DNA from 3 places in the Cocleimonas sp. KMM 6892 genome. Region 3 is predicted to be linked to each of the others. Evidence: predicted binding sites of a transcription regulator. Region 3 holds the regulator's gene; each other region holds the start of a gene.
The links. The regulator HrcA, encoded in region 3, represses chaperone genes, less so after heat shock. The targets are predictions, from matches to a motif close to TTAGCACTCNNNNNNNNNGAGTGCTAA.

Region 1 (7,806 bases), on a different contig from region 3:
TTCTCATTAGCGCTGACTAATGAGCCTTTAAAATTTCTTCTATCTTCAATTGGTGTTCTGGTTCTGATTTTTAAAGAATCACCAATATAGTCTTGGTACTGATCAGCAGTAAACAAAACTCTATCCATGCCCGGAGAAGATATCTCCAAAATATAAGCTACTGGAATAATATTCTCAACATCAAGTACAGCACCAAGTTGCCTGCTGACAGTTGCGCAATCATCAACGCTAATGCCGCCTTCTTTTTCAATAAATACTCGAAGAAGTGCGCTTTCACTATGAGGGCGATATTCGTATCCCCAAAGTATGAAGTCTAGGCCTTCAACTGTATTTTTGACTAAATTGTTTAATGCAGTTTGCACAATGCTTCCTTATGTTTCCCTTGTCGGCGCGAGCTTACTTGGTTCGGTTTTCTTGAATTTTCTAGTAGTGTAAATAATAAAAAAGCCCCGTTAAAACGGGGCTTTTTTATTATGAAAATAACGTCGAAATAGTTACTTACCTGAATTTGGTAGCGGGGGCAGGATTCGAACCTACGACCTTCGGGTTATGAGCCCGACGAGCTGCCAGACTGCTCCACCCCGCATCAGAGGAGGGAAATTATAGGGATACTTATTTGTAATATCAAGCAATAATTTTAAGAAACTCTTATTTAATTTAATCTAATTCAGAAACCGTTGATAGATCGGTTGTCAGGCGTCATTTTTAGTAAAAAATAAATCTAAATTACAAATTCTGAGCAATTAATTCTTCGAGTTTATCTTCGCTTAAGTAACCTGAAAAAACATGCAGGATTTTTTGCTCTGGACTAATCAGAATACTATAGGGTAGTGCACCATCAGGGTTGCCATAACTACTGACAACGTTATAGGCGTCTTCTGTGCCATAAGTGATGGGATAATTAACTCCAATTTCTTTGGCGTAAGATAAAACATCTTCTTTATCTTCTATGGCAACACCTAAAAAAGTAAAAGGTTTATCCTTATACTTTTCCTGCGTCTTGATAAATCCTGGCATTTCCGCACGACAGGGCGGACACCATGACGCCCAGAAGTTAAGCAGCACTAATTGACCTTTATAATCAGCCAGACTTACCGGACCGCTTTCGCTGGTTAATGTAAAAGCAGGTGCGTTTTTACCGACCATGTCTTTCGCTAACGCTGGAGGGTTATGTCCTAATGTCTTTTCAATCAGGAATACAATGGATGAATCATCACCAAAGATCTTTTTATGCACGTCATTTTTGACGGCATAGGCACTGGCAAAACCTAAGAATAAAAATATTGCGACGATAATGGGTAGTTTTTTCATACTTGCTCTTTGAATGGGGGATTTATTTAACTGTCTTTAAAAATTCTTGTACATGATTATTAAAAGGATCAGCCTTCATCTCTCCAACAATTCTGAATGGTAGGTTTTCTTTACTGTTCTTATCGAAGAATAAAATACCCGGAGGTCCGAATAGCCCGAATTTCTTCAACAATGCTTTATCTAAGTCATCATTCGGTGTGACATCGGCTTGCAACAATACGGTGTCTTTTAATGAATTAATCACGTTTAAATCTGTGAAGGTGCCATGCTCCATTTCTTTACAAGAAATACACCAGTCAGCATAGAAGTCCAGCATCACTGTTTGCCCTTGCTGTGTTGCTAGCGCTAATGCTTGGTCAAGACCTTCTACGCCTTTAATTTGTCTAAAGACGAGCTTTTGTTCAACCGCTGCAACGGATGAGCCATCACTTGCAAAGCTGCCTTTTAAAGGATGGATTAAACTGCCATTGTCGCTCGCTGCGCCAATTAATAGCATTGCGCCATAGAGTAGTGTGACTAAACCAGACGCTTTAAAGAAACGTTTCCAGCCGGTACTCGCCTCATTCAGTGCATCGAGACCACCCATGTAAATACCGGTGAAGATCGCTAGAATGCCAGAAAGCAATACAATCGCAGTCATCGGCAGAATACGTTCAAGCATCCAGATAGCAAGAGCCAGCATCATAATACCGAAGCCAGCTTTTACCTTATCCATCCAGGCGCCAGCTCTAGGTAAAATCTTGCCTGCTGAAGTACCAATAATCAGAAGGGGTACGCCCATACCGAGGCCGAGTGCAAATAATGACAAACCACCCAGCACCACATCTTTAGTTTGTGCGATATAAATTAAAGCGCCTATAAGTGGGGCGGTGACACAAGGGCCAACAATCAAGGCAGATAACAAGCCCATAATGCCAGCATTCAACATACTGCCACCGGATTGGCTATTACTGATATTGGTTAATTTGCTCTGAATACTCGCAGGCATTTGTAATTCATAGAAGCCAAACATGGCGAGCGATAGCAAAACAAACAAACCTGCGAATGCACCAATCACCCAGGGGTTTTGTAAGGCAACTTGAAGGTTCTCTCCACTCAATGCCGCAATTACGCCGACAATGGCGTAGGTTGAAGCCATTGCTAATACATAAGAAAGCGATAAGAAGAAAGATTTACGCGTGCTGTTATCGCTACCTTGTCCAGCAATAATGCCAGATAGAATAGGGATCATCGGGAATACGCACGGAGTAAACGTCAGTGCCAGACCCGCAAGGAAGAAGGTAAACAAAACCACCAGAAAACTATCAGTCAGTAGTTTATTGACAAATCCATCCTGTGCAGAAACTTTGGTTGTCGCTGCAACGGCATTGTTGTTATCCGTAACTGCATTTGTTGTTGCAGTAGCTGTCGAATTGTTATCGCCAGCATTAGACGTGGCTGATGCATCTGCAGAGGCAATAGCCGCAGGCGCATTCGTAAGGCTTACCTTTTGTGTTTTATGTTGAGGCGGGTAGCAAATGCCAGTCAACTTAGAACAGCCTTGGTAGCTCGACTTTACGGTTATTTCATCCGTTTTGCCTGTAAAAGGTAGCTTTACATCGATTGGTTTATTGTAGATAACGATATCGCCGAAATACTGATCGTGCTCTTCCTTACCTTTAGGGAGCGATACTTTTTGTAAACTCACCCCAGACGCAGGATCAACAATTTCAAACTTGAATTTATGCTGATAAAGGTAATGGCCTTCCAGGATATCCCAGCGGGCATTGAGTGTTTGTTTGTCGACAGCGGTCAGGTCAAAACCAAACGCCTCATCGGGATGAAGTGGTTCATTGGGTGCATCAAGTCCGGTAATGCCTAACTCATCAGCAAGGCTTAAACCTGCTGCGGGTGCTTTATCAGAAAGAGGAATAGGTGCAATAGAAGAAGAGGCCGTCGGCGTAAAAACATCATTCGCAGGCGCGGTTAATGAAAGTGCGCCAGGTTTTTTGGCTGCGGCAATGGGGTCCATAGCAGGTGCAGGTAACGCGGCAAGTTTCAGCGTTAGCGTTTTCTTTTGCGGTGGGTAACACACTCCAATATCCGCACAACCTTGAGACTTGGTTTTTAACGACAGTTCCGTACCCGATGAGACAGAAGCATCTCGAATCAACGGAATTTGCACAGCGATTTTGTTGCGATACGTTTCTACTTTGCCAAAACCCGGGTCGTCTTTAATCTTACCCTTGGGGAACGTGGCTTCGCCTAGTGTGATGCCCGGTGTTTCACTTTCGAAGGAGAAACGCTTGCGGTACATATAATAACCATCAGCGATATTCCAGGTGGCGGTTAAACTCTCTGGTGAACTGCTCGATAATGAAGGGCTGAACGCTTCATCTGGCGGTAATAAATCGTCAGGGTTTGCTGCAAATGTATTCAATGATACAAACAGCAAAATAAGTGATGTTAGTGACTTTAGGGAAAATGCACTATGTAAAAGTTTCTTTAACATAAAAGCGTTATCTTATTTATTTAAGATTCTTTCGAAGGCGTTACGCGCTCTCGTAAAATCTAATTTATTGTTTAAAAGGGTCAACAACCGTTATCTCAACTTTATCTGCGTCGTTTATGTATAACGTTTAAAAAGTCCGGTTCTCTAGCAGTAGCTGTCTCAAATCGTTTGCAAATCAACAGTACGTGCAATACGTACAGGCAAAAATCACAGCTTAATACGTTTTATAACAGAGTCATGGATGCAAGAAAAGTATGCGAACTAGTAACACCACTTAAGGAAAACCTGCATTATAACGCCAATCATAATCATCAATAAAATCAAAAAGCCCAACGTTACTAATAATTAATGTAAGTAAGCTCATAATAACGTAAGCAAGCTGTATGCAAGTTAAATAGAAAACAAGCTAAAAAAAACGGCTCAAAGTAGGGGGGGTGGCTTTTCTAGGCTTACCAAAAGCCAGAGATGACAAGTCAAATAATTGAGTTACCCGTTTTAAAAAACAAAACGGTAAGCTCACTAAAGTCCATCGTAGATTCCGTAAGGAATCGTCGATGTACAATGATCAAATTCAAGGCTGACTAATTTGGAGTTCGATGGTTTATCAGTTTAACGCTTACCAAAAGCCAGAAATGACAAGTCAAATAATTGAGTTACTCGTTTTAACAACAAAACGATAAGCTCACTAAAGTCCATCGTAGATTCCGTAAGGAATCGTCGTTAAAAAACGATTAGAAAATCATATATCAAAGAATAATCAATAAATCGTCCAGAGTGCCCTTATCTCCAATGTAATCCTGAACCCATTTGGGCTTTTTGCCACGACCACTCCAGGTTTCATTGAAATCATCCGGGTTTCTGTATTTTGCTTTCACAAATCCTATCTGGGTTTTGTTTTTATTATTCACGATTTCATCCAGACTAAAGCCGGCCTCTGCCGCCATTGCTTCCATTTGTTCCTTTAATGCAAGCTTTTCAGCCTTTCTCGCCTTGTTAATATATTTGGGTAATTCACCATGAAGAAAAATCAGTTCTTCAAGATTTAACTCACTCAAATCAATGGTTTTCATAACTTATGTCCAAACGCTCTTAAAAGGCCCGAAAAGGTTAAAATGATATTACTATTGAAGTAACACCTTTTATAACTATATTGAAACAAAGGTATTAATTAAAATTACCCTTCAATATTGTGGAGTATATCTATGCGTTCGACCACCATCTTTGCCGTTCTATTTTTGATCATCCCCATCACAGAGATCTACTTTCTAATAAAAGTCGGCGAAGTCATCGGCGCACTACCAACCATCATACTGGTGGTATTAACCGCTGTAATTGGTGCAGGGCTACTGCGCCAACAGGGTTTATCCACACTCGCACGATTTCAGCAGAACATGTCGCAGGGTAAAATTCCTGCACAGGAAATGGTCGAAGGCATAATTCTCGCCGTTGGTGGCGCACTCCTAATGACACCGGGTTTTGTCACTGACACCATTGGTTTCTTATGTTTGCTGCCATTTAGTCGTCAATATATTGCCAGTAACATAATCAAACGATCAGCAATGAAAGTAACCGGAGGTATGGGTGGATTCGGTGCAGGCTTCAATGGGCAAGCAGGTTCCCCGTTCAACTCAGATGGCGCTGATGCCGATATCGTAGAAGGTGAATACACCGTCGTAAAAGACGGAGAAGTCCATCAGGAAACCATTGTAATCAGCAATAAAAATAAGTCAGATAGCGATCTTTGAGCAATTAAATAAAAAATTCACTTGAAATACTAAAATCTGACCCTATCATTAGCAGTCCCTGATCGAGAGTGCTAATCCACTCTTGATGAGCCAAATTAAACATTACATAAATTTAATTAAAATTTACATTATAAGGAGTTACACATGGCGATTCGTCCTCTACACGACCGAGTTCTAGTACGTCCGACTGAAGAAGAAAAAGTGTCAGCTGGTGGAATTATCATTCCAGATAGCGCAAGCGGAGAAAAACCAAACACAGGCGAAATCATTGCAGCAGGCAACGGCAGAATCACAGATTCTGGTGATGTACGCGCAATGGACGTAAAAATAGGCGACAAAGTCCTATTCGGCCAATACTCAGGTCAAGCTGTGAAAGTTGAAGGTGAAGACTTACTAATGATGAAAGAAGAAGACATTTTAGCAGTAGTAGAGTAATCACTCGCAACGCTAAAAACTTTCATTGATTAAAAAACAAATTTAGAGGTAAATAAAAATGGCTAAAGAAGTACGATTTGGAGATGACGCACGTTCACGTATGGTTGAAGGTGTAAACGTTCTAGCTAACGCAGTAAAAGTAACGCTAGGTCCTAAAGGCCGTAACGTAGTATTAGATAAATCATTTGGTGCTCCAACGATCACTAAAGATGGTGTATCAGTAGCAAAAGAAATCGAATTAGAAGACAAATTCGAAAACATGGGCGCACAGATGGTGAAAGAAGTATCTTCACAAACATCTGACATCGCTGGTGACGGAACAACTACAGCAACAGTATTGGCACAAGCAATCGTTCGCGAAGGCATGAAGTCAGTAGCTGCAGGCATGAACCCAATGGACCTTAAGCGTGGTATCGACCAGGCAACTAAGGCAGCAGTAGCAAAGCTACAAGAAATGTCAAAACCATGTGCAGACAACGATGCAATCGCACAGGTTGGAACAATCTCTGCAAACTCTGATGAAAACATCGGTGGCATCATCGCTGAGTCAATGGACAAAGTTGGCAAAGAAGGCGTAATCACAGTAGAAGAAGGCACAGCACTAGAAAACGAACTAGACGTTGTAGAAGGTATGCAGTTCGATCGCGGTTACCTATCTCCTTACTTCGTGACAAACCAGCAAAACATGTCTGCTGAGTTAGAAGAGCCATTAGTTCTTCTACATGACAAGAAAATCACAAACATCCGTGACTTACTTCCTACACTAGAAGGCGCTGCAAAAGCAGGTCGTCCACTACTTATCGTAGCAGAAGACATCGAAGGCGAAGCATTAGCAACATTAGTTGTAAACAATATGCGCGGCATCGTAAAAGTAACAGCTGTTAAAGCACCTGGTTTCGGCGATCGTCGTAAAGCAATGCTAGAAGACCTTGCAATCCTAACCGGCGGCAAAGTAATCTCAGAAGAAGTTGGCCTATCACTAGAAGGCATCACAGTTGAAGATCTAGGTTCTGCTAAGCGTATCGTAGTAGACAAAGAAAACACAACAATCGTAGACGGATCAGGAACAGGCGAAGACATCAAAGCGCGTGTTGACCAAATCCGTGCACAGATGGAAACAACAACATCAGACTACGATCGTGAAAAACTTCAAGAGCGTGTAGCTAAACTAGCTGGTGGCGTTGCAGTAATCAAAGTTGGCGCAGCAACAGAAGTTGAAATGAAAGAAAAGAAAGCTCGCGTAGAAGATGCACTTCACGCAACACGCGCAGCAGTAGAAGAAGGTGTGGTACCAGGTGGCGGAGTTGCATTAGTTCGCGCACTACAAGACATCTCTGATCTTTCAGGCGACAACCACGACCAAGACATGGGTATTAAAATCCTACTTCGTGCAATGGAAGAGCCACTACGTCAAATCTGTCAAAACGCAGGCGACGAGTCTTCAGTAGTACTTAACGCAGTAAAGAACGGCGCAGGAAGCTTCGGCTACAATGCACGTACTAGCGAGTACGGCGACATGATCGAAATGGGTATCCTGGATCCAACTAAAGTAACTCGTACAGCGCTACAAAACGCAGCATCTGTATCTGGCCTAATCATCACTACCGAAGCAATGGTAGCGGATAAGCCAGAAGAAGGCGGAGCTGGCGGCGGTATGCCGGATATGGGTGGAATGGGTGGAATGGGCGGCATGATGTAAATTTCAATAGTCTTTTTGCTCAATCTCGGCGTTGGGCATTTGACTACAAACCCTCACGTACTTAAGTACGCTTCGGTCTTGTAGCCAAATACCCGCCTTGATCTTGAGCAAAAATCCTGCTTGAA
Region 2 (7,806 bases), on a different contig from region 3:
TTCGTTGGTTAATGGGGCATCCTATCCTTGCGACATGGTTCGTGGGTGCGATAGCAATCCTTTTATCTATTGGTAATCACGGTGCTAAAGAGGATGTTCATGTAGATGATCATGCTAATAAACAACAGCAAGTTGAAACTACTCACACGACTAAGACACTAGAAACACCTTCTGCAGTGACTTCTGCTTTAATCGAATCAGATAAAAAGAAAGTAGTTGTAGAAGAGATAGTTGAGGTCGAAACTGAAGTAGCCGCAAGCACTCAAACAGAAAATACAAAATCTACACAAACTGAAAAGCAATCTTCTGTGGTAGATAACAAAACTGCTCCAGTAAGTGAAGAAATTGTTAAAAAGGCAACAATAGATTCAACAACAGTAACTAGTAGATCATACCCTGATGGTTTGGTTGTTGGTGGATATAGTAGCTCATCGACTAAGAAGAAAATCGCCGAAGCTGAAGCAACTGAAGCAGAAGCTCCTCAAGCAGTTATAGAAACAACAGCGGGTAAAACAGGTACTCAAGCGGATGTTGCAGTCGCAGCAACCGAGGCAGCATCTACAATCGAAGAAACACCTAAACCCGAAGAAGCTACGGCAGATGCAAAAAGCATTGAAGATTTAGGGCAATCAAGTACCGAAGAAATGCTGTTAATGGCCCGCGAAGCTTATTGGAATAACGGCTTGGAAGAGGCTTCTCAAATATATTCGCAGTTAATCGAATTAGAACCCAATGTGATCGAGTATCGTGGCGAATTAGGTAACGTATATTGGCGACAAGGCTACCCTAAAAAAGCTGCACAATTGTATTCAGAGATCGCGATACCTATGATCGAGCAAGGTAACGCTGAAAGAGTCGCAAATATGATAGGTTTTATCGGTCTGTTTTACCCTGATCGCGCAGCAGAGATACACAAGAAATTACAAGCTGTAAAACAATAATCAAACATTAGGAAAATATGGCTAAGAGCGAACTACATAGAGATTACATTCTTGAAATGGAAAACGAACTTCAAGAATTTGAAATGAAGGCTGCAGCAACTCATAAACGTATGCAGATGTTGGTCTATCCATCTATGTTTGCTTTCTTTGTGCTTTCTATTTTCGGCTTTTTTCTTATATTCTCGTTAACATCTGACGTAAACAGAATGGCTGATACCATTGCTCATATGAGCGGTTCACTAGACAATAATATGAGCTCAATCTCTGGTGATATGAATCAGATGTCTGTGAAAATGGATAGTCTGGTAGATTCTACCAATAGCATGTCGAGTAACTTGACCAATATGACGCAAAATACCGATGAAATGGTAACGAGTATTGGTGGAATGCGAACAGCTACTTACGACATGGCGGCATCTACTAACAATATGCAAAGAGATATGTGGAGTATGAATAAGAATATTTCTACTCCATTAAGCTTTATGAATAACTTTTTGCCTTGGAAGAATAGTCAGAGCATGCCTTTCCCGGGTTCTAGAGCGCCTTTGCCGCAATCATATTTCGCCTACCCTGCAGAACAACCTGTTTCAAATTATCAGCAGGATATTCCGATGCCTGTTCCAGTATCACCAGCAGGTTCGAGTTATCAAGTGCAGCCAGCTCTTTTCCAGCAATCCATGTCTAATGATCAAGGTCCTGCACGAATAAATAGCCCCTACTTGGCTATGCCTGCGATTTCTATGAACTAAGTCTAAATGCTTGGTTGCACCCGTTTTAACCAGTAAAACCAGATGTCTAAAGTGACTCGGAAGGAAATTTCATGACACCCGCAAAGAGAATGCAAGACCGACTAGAGCTTTTGCAAAAACACCTTGAGACCGAAAACCCTGTATTAGTATCAGTCGTAGATCGTTATAGAAAGCTCGACAAAATTTCTCAAAAAATGGGTTTGTTAGCTGCAGATCAATCGTATGCTACCCAGATATCGTGGTGGCCACTGGTTTCAATTTTAGGAACGTTCTCCGCTGGTAAATCAAGTTTCATCAATTCGTATCTGGGGCTTAATGTTCAAGACTCAGGTAATCAGGCGGTCGATGACAAATTCACGGTTCTCACTTACAGCAGAGATTCAAAAGTACGCACGCTACCCGGAATTGCTTTAGATGGTGATCCTCGTTTCCCTTTTTATCAAATAAGCGAAGACATCGAATCTGTTACGCAGGGCGAAGGCTCACGAATAGATAATTATTTGCAAATGAAGGCAACGCCAAGCGAAAAACTTCGCGGAAAGATAGTTATCGACTCTCCAGGTTTTGACGCGGATGAGCAACGAAAAGAAACCTTGAAACTGACTGATCATATTATTGATCTTTCGGACTTGGTGTTGGTGCTGTTCGATGCAAGGCATCCTGAGCCAGGAGCAATGCAAGATACTCTGGAGCATCTTGTGCAAGGTTCACAAAAGCGCAGTGATAATAGCAAATTCATGTTTATCTTGAATCAGATTGATACATCTGCAAATGACGACAATATGGAAGATATTGTGGCGTCATGGCAAAAAGCGTTGGTGCAAAGTGGTTTAAATGCCGGCCGTTTCTACGTCATTTTTAATACTGACTTAGCTGCCCCTGTTGAGAATAAAGCCGTTTGGGAGCGATATCTAAACAAGCGAAATAATGACTACGCAGAAATATCTAAACGTATGGAAGATATTGATGTAGAAAGAGTGTATCGAATTATCGGAAGCATGGAGTCACTCTCTAATCAAATAGAGCAACAAGCAGTGCCTCAAGTAAAACTGGCTATGCAACGTTGGAAGAAAAGAGTATTAATCACCGATGTGGTGGTTTTTGTTCCTATCATTTTAGGCTTGATAACACTTTCAGTGATTGCGGGTTACTGGCAGGGAATGGTCTTTAATCCTCCATGGCTGGATGCTTTGAAACAAAACAAAATATTAGGTATCGGGGTGTTAGCTGCGATAGTTGTGATCTTCTATCTGATTCATCAGATGGTCCGTTCAAAATTGGTGAATGGCGTTGCAAAAAAATTAAGCACTGACGAGCCTTATGGAAATATCGCCAATGCGTTTAGAAAAAATACACGCTGGTGGCGCAGTATTTTCAGAAAGAATCCAGTCGGTTGGAGTACAGGTGTACGTAAAAGATTAGACGGTATACGCAGTGATATCGACAAATTCGTCCAAACCTTGAATGATCGATATACCAGTCCATCTGGTAAAGAAGACTCATAAAAGCATATTCACCGAGAACAAGGCAAATAGATAAATAGTCATTCAAAAAATTGACGGATGTCTTGCTTGAGTTAATTCTAACTTGGAATAAAATAAAAAAGTGCCTATAAGTAGGGGGGGTGTATTTAATTTAATGCACCCCCCTACTTATAGGCACTTTTTTTCAATGTAATGTTTTACATTGAAACGTCAAAACAACGACAAATAACCGCACGATATATTAATTAGAAAATTCGGAATTATTATGACTAAATCTCAATCTTTATTTGAGCAGGCTCAACTTACAATCCCTGGTGGAGTAAATTCTCCCGTACGTGCATTTAAAAGCGTCGGTGGTACCCCGTTATTTATAGAAAGAGCAAAAGGCGCTTATTTATTTGACGTAGATGGCAACAAATATATCGATTATGTGGGTTCTTGGGGGCCAATGATCGCGGGTCATGCGCATCCAGAAGTCATCGAAGCGGTTAAAACTGCCAGTGAAAACGGCTTAAGCTTTGGTGCGCCAACAGAAATAGAAGTAACAATATCGAAGAAAATTTGTGAAATCCTGCCTTCCATAGAAATGTTGCGAATGGTGAGCTCTGGAACTGAAGCAACCATGTCAGCTATTCGATTGGCGCGCGGATTCACAGGTCGTGATGATATTGTGAAGTTTGAGGGTGGCTATCATGGACATGGTGATTCGTTGTTAGTAAAAGCGGGTTCAGGCGCTTTGACTTTTGGTGAGCCAAACTCTCCCGGTGTTCCCGCTGATTTGGCAAAGCACACCTTAACGCTGGATTACAATAATCCGCAGCAAGTAAAAGACTTGTTTGCAAAAATGGGAGATAAGATCGCCTGTATTATTGTTGAGCCAGTAGCAGGGAATATGAACTGTATTCCACCTTCGGAAGGTTTTCTCGAAACACTCCGAGAAGTGTGTGATGAGCATGGATCCGTATTGATTTTTGATGAGGTCATGACCGGGTTCCGCGTTGCACTGGGTGGTGCACAAGCACATTACGGCATAAAGCCAGATTTGACTACCTTGGGCAAAGTTATCGGTGGCGGTATGCCAGCTGCCGCATTTGGTGGGCGTAAAGATATTATGGAGAAACTTTCTCCTTTAGGTCCTGTCTATCAAGCAGGTACTTTATCGGGTAATCCGTTGGCAATGACTGCTGGTTTGAAGACACTGGAAATCATCTCTCGTGATGGTTTTTATCCTGAGCTAACAGAGAAAACCGAATTATTCGTTAATGGAATGTTAGAGCGTGCGCGACAGAGCGACATTCCATTAAGCAGTAATCAAGTGGGTGGAATGTTTGGTTTATTCTTCAGTGATGAAGATAAAATAGAAAATTTTGCACAAGTATCAAAGTGCAATATAGAGCGATTTAATCGTTTCTTCCATAGTATGTTGGATGAGGGCGTTAATCTGGCTCCTTCTGCTTATGAAGCTGGTTTTATGTCTAATGCACATACCGTTGAGGACATAAATGCAACATTAGGCGCCGCTGAAAAAGTCTTCGCAAATCTTTAATTATTAAAAATAATTACGGATTGTCCGAAACTTTTTGTGGTATTAGCACTCTAAGTCTTTGAGTGCTAAAATAGCATAACAATCTGAGGAAGTTTCAGGGGAAAAGATATGACAAACAATACATTAGTAGTAGGAAACACAGCAGCGACAAGTACAGCGATGACTATGCCGGTTCTTTCAGGAAGTCTCGAGAGTTACATTCAGTCTGTACGTGAAATTCCGGTTTTAAAGAAGTCTGAAGAGCGCGAACTAGCAGTTAAGCTACGCGATAACGACGATCTTGAAGCAGCTCGCCAACTGATTATGCATAACTTACGTTTTGTAATTAAAGTTGCGCGCGGTTACAGCGGTTACGGTTTACCTTTAGCTGATTTAGTGCAAGAAGGTAATGTAGGATTAATGAAAGCAGTAAAACGCTTTGATCCGACGGTAAATGTGCGTTTGGTATCTTTTGCAGTTCATTGGATTCGTGCAGAAATTCACGAGTTTATTTTAAAGAACTGGAAAATTGTTAAAGTTGCTACAACTAAAGCACAGCGCAAATTATTCTTTAATCTTAGAAGTAAAAAGAAAAGATTAGCGTGGATGAACGATGCAGAAGTTAAAGATATCGCGAATGATTTAGGTGTTACAAGCAAAGACGTGCTGGAAATGGAAAAGCGCATGTCTGGTCAGGATATCGGTTTTGATTTATCAACAGATGACGATGATGATAGTGCATATTCTCCGAATCAGTACTTGCAATCCGATGTCGAAGATCCTTCTGATGCTATCGAAACAGCAGACTGGGAGTCTCATACTCAGGTCTTATTCAAAAATGCGATGTCTACCTTAGATGATCGCAGTAAGGATATTTTAGCTTCTCGCTGGTTAGTAGAAGAAAAAGCGACGTTGCAGGACTTGGCTGCAAAATATGAAGTGTCGGCTGAGCGTATTCGTCAGATTGAGAGTAACGCGATTGAAAAGCTAAAGAGTTCAGTAGAAGCTGCTTAATACAACAGTTAACAAGCTGTAAATTCAAAACAATAAAAAGATCGCTATAAAGCGACCTTTTTATTGTCTGTAATTAATACTCAGCAAATTTACATTCCAAACACTACTGAGAAAAAACTCAGCCATGCAAAAATGATCAGTGCTGTAACGATCAACAGTGGTACACCAAAACTAAAATCGAACATGAGAATTTCCACTCCTATAAAAACAGGGTGATATGGTAGGTTATTCTAATGCGCTCTGCAAGTTACACTTATTTATCCATAAAACCGTGTTGGCATTGTTAAACACCACTATCCTTTCAGGATTAAGCCATTATAATCAACAGCCCAGCATACGTATTGGATACACAGCTTAGATGAATAAAAAGTCTCTGAAAAATGAATCTGCAGATGAAACAAAACCAGATTTTGAAACTGCCATGGCTGATTTGGAAGCATTGGTATCGAAAATTGAATCTGGTGATCTATCTTTAGAAGAGTCACTAAAAGAATTTGAGAATGGCGTGAAGCTGAGTAGAGCATGTCAGGCAGCGTTAAAAGATGCTGAACACCGTGTGAAAATTCTCAGTGAAGATGACGAAGAGAGTGATTTTGATGATAGTTCTGTATAGGCTATTTTCGACAAACACCAAGGTTAATTTTTAAAATATTATGACACGCGAAGACTATCAGCATCGTATCGAACAGTTTTTAGACTCGGTACCTCTATCAAGCTCATCTTTCATTTCATCTTCACAATTGCATGAAGCGATGCGCTATTCAGCTTTGGGTGGCGGTAAGCGTGTGCGTCCCTTATTGGTATATGCCACCGGAGAAGCATTAAAGATAAATGTCGATTTGCTCGATTTACCTGCGGCCGCTATCGAATTGATACATGCCTACTCTCTGATTCATGATGATTTGCCGAGTATGGATGATGATGCGCTTAGAAGAGGCAAACCAACCACTCATATCGCTTTCGATGAAGCGACAGCCATTCTTGCGGGAGATGCTCTGCAGACCTTGGCATTCCAGTTGCTATCAAACCCAATGCAAGGAATCTGCGCAGAAAATCAGCTAAAAATACTCAATATCCTGGCAATTGCCTCAGGCCCAGATGGTATGGTGAAGGGACAGAGTATAGATTTAGCGGCAGTGGGAAAGCAGTTAACTGAAGATGAATTAGAAATCATGCATAACCATAAAACTGGCGCATTAATTACAGCAAGTGTTGAAATGGCGACGTATTGTATGGAAACAAAAGAACAAGCGAATAGCGAAGAGATTGTAAAAAAACGTAGAAGTTTGACAGAATACTCTCAAGCAATTGGTTTGGCTTTTCAGGTTAGAGACGACATTCTTGATATTCAAAGCGATACAGAAACGCTGGGAAAACAACAGGGATCCGATATTGCGGCAGGAAAACCAACCTATCCGTCCATCATGGGAATGTCAGCAGCTAAAGAAAAATTGTTTAATTTGAACAAAAAAGCGTTAGACTCTCTCATAGATTTTGGAGAAGAAGCCGATTCACTAAGAGAAATCGCAAGTTTTATTGTTAAGCGCATTGCTTGATTTAAAGCAGTACGTCTTTTCATTATCATAGTTACAATACATAGACCCGCTACCTAGGCTTACTATCTAGAGTTGCTATCTAAAGTTGTTATCTAGAATAACCATCAAGGCTATAATTTAAGATACATGTTATTTGACAATATAAATACACCCGCAGACCTAAAGAGCCTGACAATTGAAGAATTGCCAGCGCTGTGTGATGAGGTGCGTAAGTATTTATTGCAATCAGTATCAGACTCCGGAGGCCATTTAGCATCTGGTTTAGGTGCGCTTGAATTAACCGTTGCGCTACATTACGTCTACGATACGCCAAATGATCGATTGATCTGGGACGTCGGGCATCAAGCCTATGTGCATAAGCTTTTAACAGGCCGTAGAGATCAGCTTCGTACCATTAAAAAGAAAGATGGTTTGTGTGGTTTTCCGCGTCGTGAAGAAAGTAAATATGATGATTTTGGCGTAGGCCATTCCAGTACATCTATCAGTGCTGCGTTAGGTATGGCGCTTGCAGCAAAACAACAAGGTATTGATCGACAT
Region 3 (7,806 bases):
GAATGTACCACCACCTAAGTCGTATACAGCAATCGTGCTATCGCCTTTTGCCATTTTATCCATACCGTAAGCAAGTGCTGCGGCTGTTGGCTCGTTGATAATACGCTTAACATCTAATCCCGCGATTTTACCCGCATCTTTAGTCGCTTGACGTTGTGAATCGTTGAAGTATGCAGGAACCGTAATAACTGCTTCTGTTACTGACTCACCCAAGTAGTCTTCTGCGTCTTTCTTAAGCTTTTGAAGAATACGTGCTGATACCTCAGGAGGTGACATCTTCTTACCATTAGCTTCTACCCATGCATCACCGTTATCTGCTTTAGTGATTTTATAAGGTACTAACTTAATATCTTTTTGTACGGCTTCTTCTTCAAAAGTACGACCGATCAAACGCTTGATTGCGTAAAGTGTGTTTTCAGGATTCGTTACTGATTGACGCTTAGCTGGTTGACCTACTAATACTTCATCGTTTGCAAATGCAACGATCGAAGGGGTTGTGCGATCGCCTTCAGCGTTCTCGATAACTTTAGGCTTATCACCTTCCATAACTGCGACACAGGAGTTTGTGGTTCCTAAGTCAATTCCGATTATTTTTCCCATGTTAATTCTCTCTTAAATGTGTTTATTACTGTCAATAACTTTGGATTGTTTTAAGCTCAATCTAGAGTTACGTTAATATCAAAAAATGTTGTAATAAATGTGTGGTTATTTGTTTATTTATCAAGGTTAAAATCAATAAAAAATCCACATTTATTTAATTTCTTTATTTGTTACCCGGTCAGAGGCGCTATTTGTGCTACTGAAAAAGGTAGTTATAAAATTATTTAGTTTTTAGCAACCATTACCATTGCTGGGCGAACCAGACGACCGTTTAAGGTATAGCCTTTTTGCATCACCGCGCTCACATGATCATTCTCATATTCTTCGCTCGGCTGCATTGCCATCGCCTGGTGTAAATCAGGGTTGAACTTTTCTCCCAAAGGATCAATTGCAACAACGTTAAACTTTTCCATGGCTGCTTTTAAGACGTTCATGGTCAAACCAATACCTTCGCGAATCTGCTCAACTTCACCTTCTACGGCGTATCCCATTTCCAGACTATCTGCCACAGGGAGTATTTCTTCGACAAACTTCTTTACGGCGTACTTGTGCGCATCTTCAACCTGCTTTTCAGAACGTTTGCGTAAATTATCCATCTCGGCTTGAATTCGCAGTGCCTTGTCCCAGTTTTCATTGGCTTTGGCTTCTGCTTCTTCCAGCTTCTGTTGTAAAGATTCTATGGTGACTTCTTCAGCGCCATTTGGCATCTCGGCAGATGCTTCTTCCGGCTGATTGTTAACGTCGTTATTTACGCTGTTATCAACATTGTTCTCAACGTTATTTTCCATATTATCTGGATTACTATTATTTTCAGATTCGCTCATGAGCTATCGACCTAATATTTGTTTATGTTTAATAAATTTTAATAAAGCTTTAATACACTTCTTTATTTCACTTAATGTGCGGTAAAAAGTGGGGATTCTAAGTAATAATTCAAGAAAATTTTATTGTTTTTTGCCTTTCTCGAATATTTTTATTTATTCAGAGCCGCGGAAAGAAGCTTAGCGGTGATATCAACGACTGGAATCACACGATCATAATGCATGCGTTTAGGGCCTATAACTCCCAGAACACCAATATGAGTATCATCAATTTGATAAGGTGCGGTAACTACGCTGCAATCGCCAAAAACTTCATGACCGGATTCTCGACCAATGAATATCTGAACGCCATCCGCTGTCATACAGCGATCCAGTAAATTCAGAATATCTCTTTTCTCGTTGAAGGCATTAAATAACTGACGCAACTTAGTCACATCTGATAAATCATCGTAATCCATCAGATTCGTTTGGCCAGCAACAACGTAATCATCTTCCACATTATCTGCCATACCTGAAACAGCCTGCTCACCAAGATCAATCGCAGAAAGCATCATCGCGTTCATATCGGCTCGTACTTGTTTCATTTCATTTAACAGAGCAACACGCGCCTGAGCCAAATCTTTGCCCACTAAAATCTCATTTAGATAATTACTGCTTTGCTGTAATTCAGAACTGGTTATTTCGCGGTCCATCGTGATCATGCGATTTTCGATATCGTTATTCGACATCACCAATACCACTAGCACCTGAGAATCAGAGAGTTTCAGGAATTCTATTTTACGAATCGCACGCGCTTCCATTTGTGGCGCCATTACAATACCGGTCAACTGGGTTAATCCAGACAACATGGTTGATGCTGACTGAATTAAATTGGCTGAAGATCGATTATCCAATTGAATTTGCAGCGTCTGACATTCCTGTTCCGCCAAAGGAGTGACATTCAACAAAGAATCAACAAACAAACGATAACCCTGAGAGGTTGGCACACGACCTGCAGAAGTGTGAGGCGCATGAATGTAACCCGCATCTTCAAGCGACGCCATGACATTACGAATAGTAGCCGGACTCAAATCCAGACCGCTACGTTTAGCAAGTAAGGTAGAGCCTATAGGCTGACCATCTGAAATATAGCCTTCTATTAAGACTTTTAGCAGATGTTTGGCTCTTTCGTTTAAATCACAGGTATCTTTTGACATAGCCCTAATAATGATGATTTTTTATGAGTTTTCAAGACCAAATGAACCGTTTTATTTAGTCACCCCCCTACTTATACGGCTTTTTTTATTAATCCAACCAAACAGCTGGATAAAAATTGTACACTTGAATCTGAGTTCCAGTCCTTTCATCTTATTCAATATTGATAAATAAAACCCTTATGAGAAAATCAAAAAACTAAATGAATGATAACAATAAGGCAAAAAACAAGGTAACCAAAGTGATTAAAGTAGCTCATATATCTACAGGTCTAGAAACGGGTGGCGCAGAAGTTCAGCTGCTACGTTTATTGACTGATATCGATAAAAGCAAGTTTGAAATGATCGTCATTTCCTTACATAACGAAACCTATCTTGCAGATAGAATTCGTGAACTTGGTTTGCCTGTTCATTCATTACAGCTCAAAAAGAACCCATTAAATGTACGCAAGGCGTATTCAATCCTAAAAGAATTCAATCCGGACGTGATTCATGGAACCATGTATGAAGGCGGCGTTGTTGGCACACTATTCAACAAGTTTTTGCCGAAAAAACCACCGGTTATCTGGACTGTTCATGAGCCTTTAGAGCATTACGACAAAGAGCCAATTCGCAAACGTTTACAGTTGCGTACCTGGGGGCTAATTTCAAAATTACCTGCGTGCATGATGTATGTTTCAAACCTGAATAAAGATCAACATGTTGCCTGGGGTTTTAATAACGAAAAATCAATTGTTATTCCGAATGGCGTCGACACCAGCAAATGTTTTCCTAACCGCCCTGCCGGACTTAAAGTTCGTCATAGCCTTATGATTCCTGATAATGCATTCGTTATCGGTAAAATTGCACGTTTCCATCGCCAGAAAAATCATATTGGCTTTATGCATTCTGCAGCCTTGCTGGCAAAAACTCAGCCACACGTTCATTTTATGCTGGTAGGCACCAATGTTGATGAAAACAACGAAGAATTAGTCAACTTACGAAAAGAGCTTGGGCTTGAAGGCAAAGTACACATGCTAGGAAATCGCGAAGATATTCCTGATGTGGTGAATGCATTTGACCTTGCTACGCTTACCTCTTTCGGCGAAGCCTTCCCACTTACATTAGGTGAAGCGATGGTATCTGGCATACCGTGCGTAGCGACTGCAGTGGGCGACAATGATTATATTATTGGTGATACCGGCCTGATTACTCCTATCGGAGATGATGAAGCAATGGCTGAAGCGTGGCAAAAAATGGTAAAAATCAAAAGAGACACACCTGACACTTATGCACAAATGGGACAGGCAGCCAGACAGAGAACCTTAGACAATTTCACTCTGGAACAACAAGTGAAACAGCACGAAGATCTTTATCGTAATTTATATAACAACAATAATGCTTCAGAATCTGATCTGATTGCTGAGTCTTAATTGGCCATTACTCCCTTTTAGATGCTTGCAAATTACACGCTTACGGTTACAGGTTGTAACTCACTACTCGAAGGTATCCACAAAGCATCGGTAAGCGATGGCTGTGTCGAATTAGTATTCACCAAAGATGGCGAAACGATTCTTAAAGCGAGTTTAGCGGCAGACAGAAGATCACTAAGTCGTTCACTACAAATGACGCACGAGAAAATAGAGCGCATTTGTTCAAGACTTGGCATCAATGAATCTGACCTCGAATACGACCGCAGCCCCTTATCCAAAGCTGATAAGTTGATTTATAAGCTGCTATTTTTGAAGAAAATGCTATTCGAAACGTTTATCCCAACGCAATGGGTGATCGTTTACAAGCAAGCTCATGAAACCAAATGGCACAAGATCATTCCTGATTCGGCGCTGTTTCAAGCCGATCCTTTTGTGGTTTTCAAAGACAATAAATACTACGTTTTTTATGAAGAACTAAAATTTGAGGATTATCGTGGCTACCTTTGCGCGGCCGAGCTCGATATTGAAAACAACCGTTTGATCAATGACAAGGTCATTCTCGACTTTGATTATCATTTGTCTTTTCCTAATGTATTGTTGGAAAACGGCACGTACTACATGATCCCGGAAAGTGAAGAGAACAATAGCGTCGATTTATTTGAGTGCACTTCATTCCCCTATGAATGGAAAAAGAAAAAAACCTTAATCGATAAGGTTGGAGCAGTAGATACCACGCCTTTAAAAATTAATGACGACTGGTATTTATTTACCTCAGAAGGACAGACTACAGCTGACTACAACGATGAATTATCCATTTATAAATCGGCAGATTTATTAAACAGTCCTTTTCAAAAGCTCTATGACGAACCTGTTATTACGGATGTAACAAAAGCCCGAATGGCTGGGAATTTCATCCAGAAAAATGGTGAGTTGATTCGAGTTTCTCAAGATTGCGCTAAACGATACGGACATCAACTCCAACTCAACAAAGTCATCCAGATTGAAAATGGGTACATTGAAGAACCGCTAGAAACAATAACTCCGACTCAAGGCGCTATAGGCATCCACACTTATAATCAAGATCATGATCTGATTATTGCCGACATGGAAATAGCGCGTTTTGACATCTATTCTTTAAAGCGTTTCGTTGGTGGCAACCTTAGGCGTATTTTTGAAATCATTATAGATACCGTTATACGAAACAAAGGCTCATAAAAATTGCTAAAATACCCCTGCTTTTCGTTGGAAAGTTTGTCAATAGAATGACTATTTACTGCACTTCCCGCCTCAATCAGCAATATTTTCTCTAATTTTTAGTTTCGCCTTAGTTCCGGACAACGGTATCTGGGCAAGAATAATGCCCACGAAGATTAAGCCAAAGCCCATTACCATGCGCATAGTTAGCTCTTCATCCAATAGCCAAACCCCACCTATAACGGCAAACACAGCCTCTAACGACAAAATTAAAGCAGCATGATGCGAAGGTACAGATCGTTGTGCAAATACCTGAAGCGTATAGGCAACCGCCACGGATGCTACGCCGCCATAAAGTAATTCTAACCACCCACCTTTTACACCTTCAAGCACATCAGACCAAACTGTCGTATCAAAGAAAAAGACTGCAACCAGTGACAACAAACCGCAGGTATAAAACTGCACAATGGATAAACGTAGCGGATCGTAATATTTCACGGCTTTTTCAATAAGAATAATGTGTACCGCCCAAAAAATGGCAGAGGCTAATACCCAGTAATCACCGACATTAATCGAGTTAAACTCGCCCCCTTTAATCGATAACAAATACAATCCTGCAATCGCTAAAATGGCGGCAGGCCATATCTGAAGGGCAAGCTTATGCCCTGAAAAAGATAGAAAAATAGGCACTAACAGAATATAAATAGCCGTTAAAAAGCCACCCTTACCCGCCGTTGTTTCAACAATGCCAACTTGTTGCATCAGGGCACCAAAGGTCAGAACTACGCCCATGGCTATTCCCATGATATAACCACGTCGATCCAGACGAGCACCACCAAACCATCTAAGCAAAAACACCAAACAGGTAGCACCTAGAACAAATCGAATTGCACTAAACATATACGGGCTGAGATGATCCATCCCGGTTTTTTGTGCAACAAAGGCAAAGCCCCATAAAGCTGCGGTAATTATCATCAAAAAATTACCGGTAAGGGCTGATCGATTCTGTGTCATTACTCTCTTATTCTCTCTTCTTTTGCGCTTTTACGTTAATATAGGCCAACTTCTACTGAAGCCCGCATATTTACGCGACATTTTTAATGTATCGTAGTTTAGTGATTTAAAAAGAGACCTGCATGAAAAACTTCTCAACGATTGGTATTTTTTCCAAAGACAGTGATGACCGCGTAAAAGCGACGCTTACAACCCTTCATGATTTTCTGATTAAAGAAAAGTTTACGGTTGTCGCGGAAAAAAATGCGGCCCAATACCTAGACATTGATGCTATTGATACTGAAAAATTTTGCAGCTGCATTGATCTCGCTATTGTGGTTGGCGGTGATGGCACATTACTGAAAGCAGGACGATTACTTGCGGATAAAAATGTACCTGTTATTGGCATTAATCTGGGGCGATTAGGTTTTCTGGTCGATATTTCCCCCAATGAAATCACCAAACAATTAAGCCAGATGCTGAAAGGCGATTACACCTTAGAAACACGTTCTTTGCTGTATGCAGAAGCCTTTAGAGGCGATAAAAGTCTGGGTGGCAGCATTGCCTTCAATGATGTTGTACTTCATGTGAGAAATGACATCCGCATGATTGAATTCACAACGCATATCGATGATAAATTTGTGAATACCCAACGCGCTGATGGAATCGTGGTAGCGACGCCAACAGGCTCGACCGCATACTCATTATCAAGTGGTGGCCCAATCCTTCACCCGAGTTTAAATGCCGTCGTGCTAGTCCCGATATGTCCGCACACACTGAGTAATCGCCCCATTGTGATAAGCAATGACAGCCTGATAAATATCAGCATGGAGGAAAGCCGAGATGTTGATGCGCGCGTATCTTTTGATGGCCAATCCAATATCGAATTAAAAGCTGGTGATAATGTGGTGATTCGTCACAAATCTCATCAACTTCAATTGATGCACCCTAAAAATTATGATTATTATCATATCCTTAGAACAAAATTAGGCTGGAGTGTTAGACCAGACAAATACTAGTTAGAAAATAAAGCCACCCCCCTACTTTGAGGCGTTTTTTTTAGCGGCTCATACTAATTCTATCTATCTTATTTTTCGGCTAGAAGCTTCTCTATAGCCGCTTCAATCTGATTCGCTTGTGCAGTATTTTTATGCGTTTCGCCAATATAATTGGCACGCACTCGGCCTTTTTTATCAACGATATAATAGGCTGGCCAGTAACGGTTATTCATCGCACGCCAGTAGCCCATATCATTATCAACCATTACTGGATTGGTAATTTTAAACTGTTTTATTTTTGCTTTAATATTGGCGTGAATTTTTTCATGGTCAAACTCTGGCGAGTGAATACCGATGATTTGAAAGCCTTTGCTTTTATATTTGTTTTCTACCCCGTGCAGCCAGGGAAAAGAACGATAGCAATTCCAGCAATCGAATGTCCAGAAATCGACCAGAGTAACCTTACCTAGCAGATCCTTTTTTGTGAGTGGTTTCGAATTCAACCACTCTTGCGCCGATTTTTGTGTAAATTCAGGCAGTGCATAAGCATCTTTAGCCTGAACAGGGAGAGCAAAAAACAATACAAATACTGCAA

Region 1: the regulator HrcA is predicted to act here: its motif matches at 5,596-5,622, upstream of OO007_RS12650 (co-chaperone GroES).
Region 2: the regulator HrcA is predicted to act here: its motif matches at 4,763-4,789, upstream of rpoH (RNA polymerase sigma factor RpoH).

Annotation. Positions count from the first base shown of each region.
Region 1 is NZ_JAPFBV010000004.1:212,221-220,026, reverse strand. Features, by position in the region: gene rimP (ribosome maturation factor RimP) at 1-362, opposite strand, end outside; tRNA gene OO007_RS12675 (tRNA-Met) at 510-586, opposite strand; gene OO007_RS12670 (TlpA family protein disulfide reductase) at 727-1,311, opposite strand; gene dsbD (protein-disulfide reductase DsbD) at 1,334-3,802, opposite strand; gene OO007_RS12660 (H-NS histone family protein) at 4,549-4,872, opposite strand; gene OO007_RS12655 (FxsA family protein) at 5,005-5,547, shown strand; gene OO007_RS12650 (co-chaperone GroES) at 5,692-5,982, shown strand; gene groL (chaperonin GroEL) at 6,041-7,681, shown strand.
Region 2 is NZ_JAPFBV010000001.1:415,672-423,477, reverse strand. Features, by position in the region: gene OO007_RS01915 (tetratricopeptide repeat protein) at 1-941, shown strand, start outside; gene OO007_RS01910 (hypothetical protein) at 959-1,690, shown strand; gene OO007_RS01905 (dynamin family protein) at 1,762-3,195, shown strand; gene hemL (glutamate-1-semialdehyde 2,1-aminomutase) at 3,440-4,720, shown strand; gene rpoH (RNA polymerase sigma factor RpoH) at 4,829-5,713, shown strand; gene OO007_RS01890 (exodeoxyribonuclease VII small subunit) at 6,072-6,326, shown strand; gene OO007_RS01885 (polyprenyl synthetase family protein) at 6,367-7,269, shown strand; gene dxs (1-deoxy-D-xylulose-5-phosphate synthase) at 7,396-7,806, shown strand, end outside.
Region 3 is NZ_JAPFBV010000003.1:61,504-69,309, forward strand. Features, by position in the region: gene dnaK (molecular chaperone DnaK) at 1-600, opposite strand, end outside; gene grpE (nucleotide exchange factor GrpE) at 825-1,424, opposite strand; gene hrcA (heat-inducible transcriptional repressor HrcA) at 1,574-2,617, opposite strand; gene OO007_RS09350 (glycosyltransferase) at 2,818-4,026, shown strand; gene OO007_RS09355 (glucosamine inositolphosphorylceramide transferase family protein) at 4,048-5,241, shown strand; gene OO007_RS09360 (DMT family transporter) at 5,314-6,234, opposite strand; gene OO007_RS09365 (NAD(+) kinase) at 6,357-7,232, shown strand; gene OO007_RS09370 (redoxin family protein) at 7,301-7,806, opposite strand, start outside.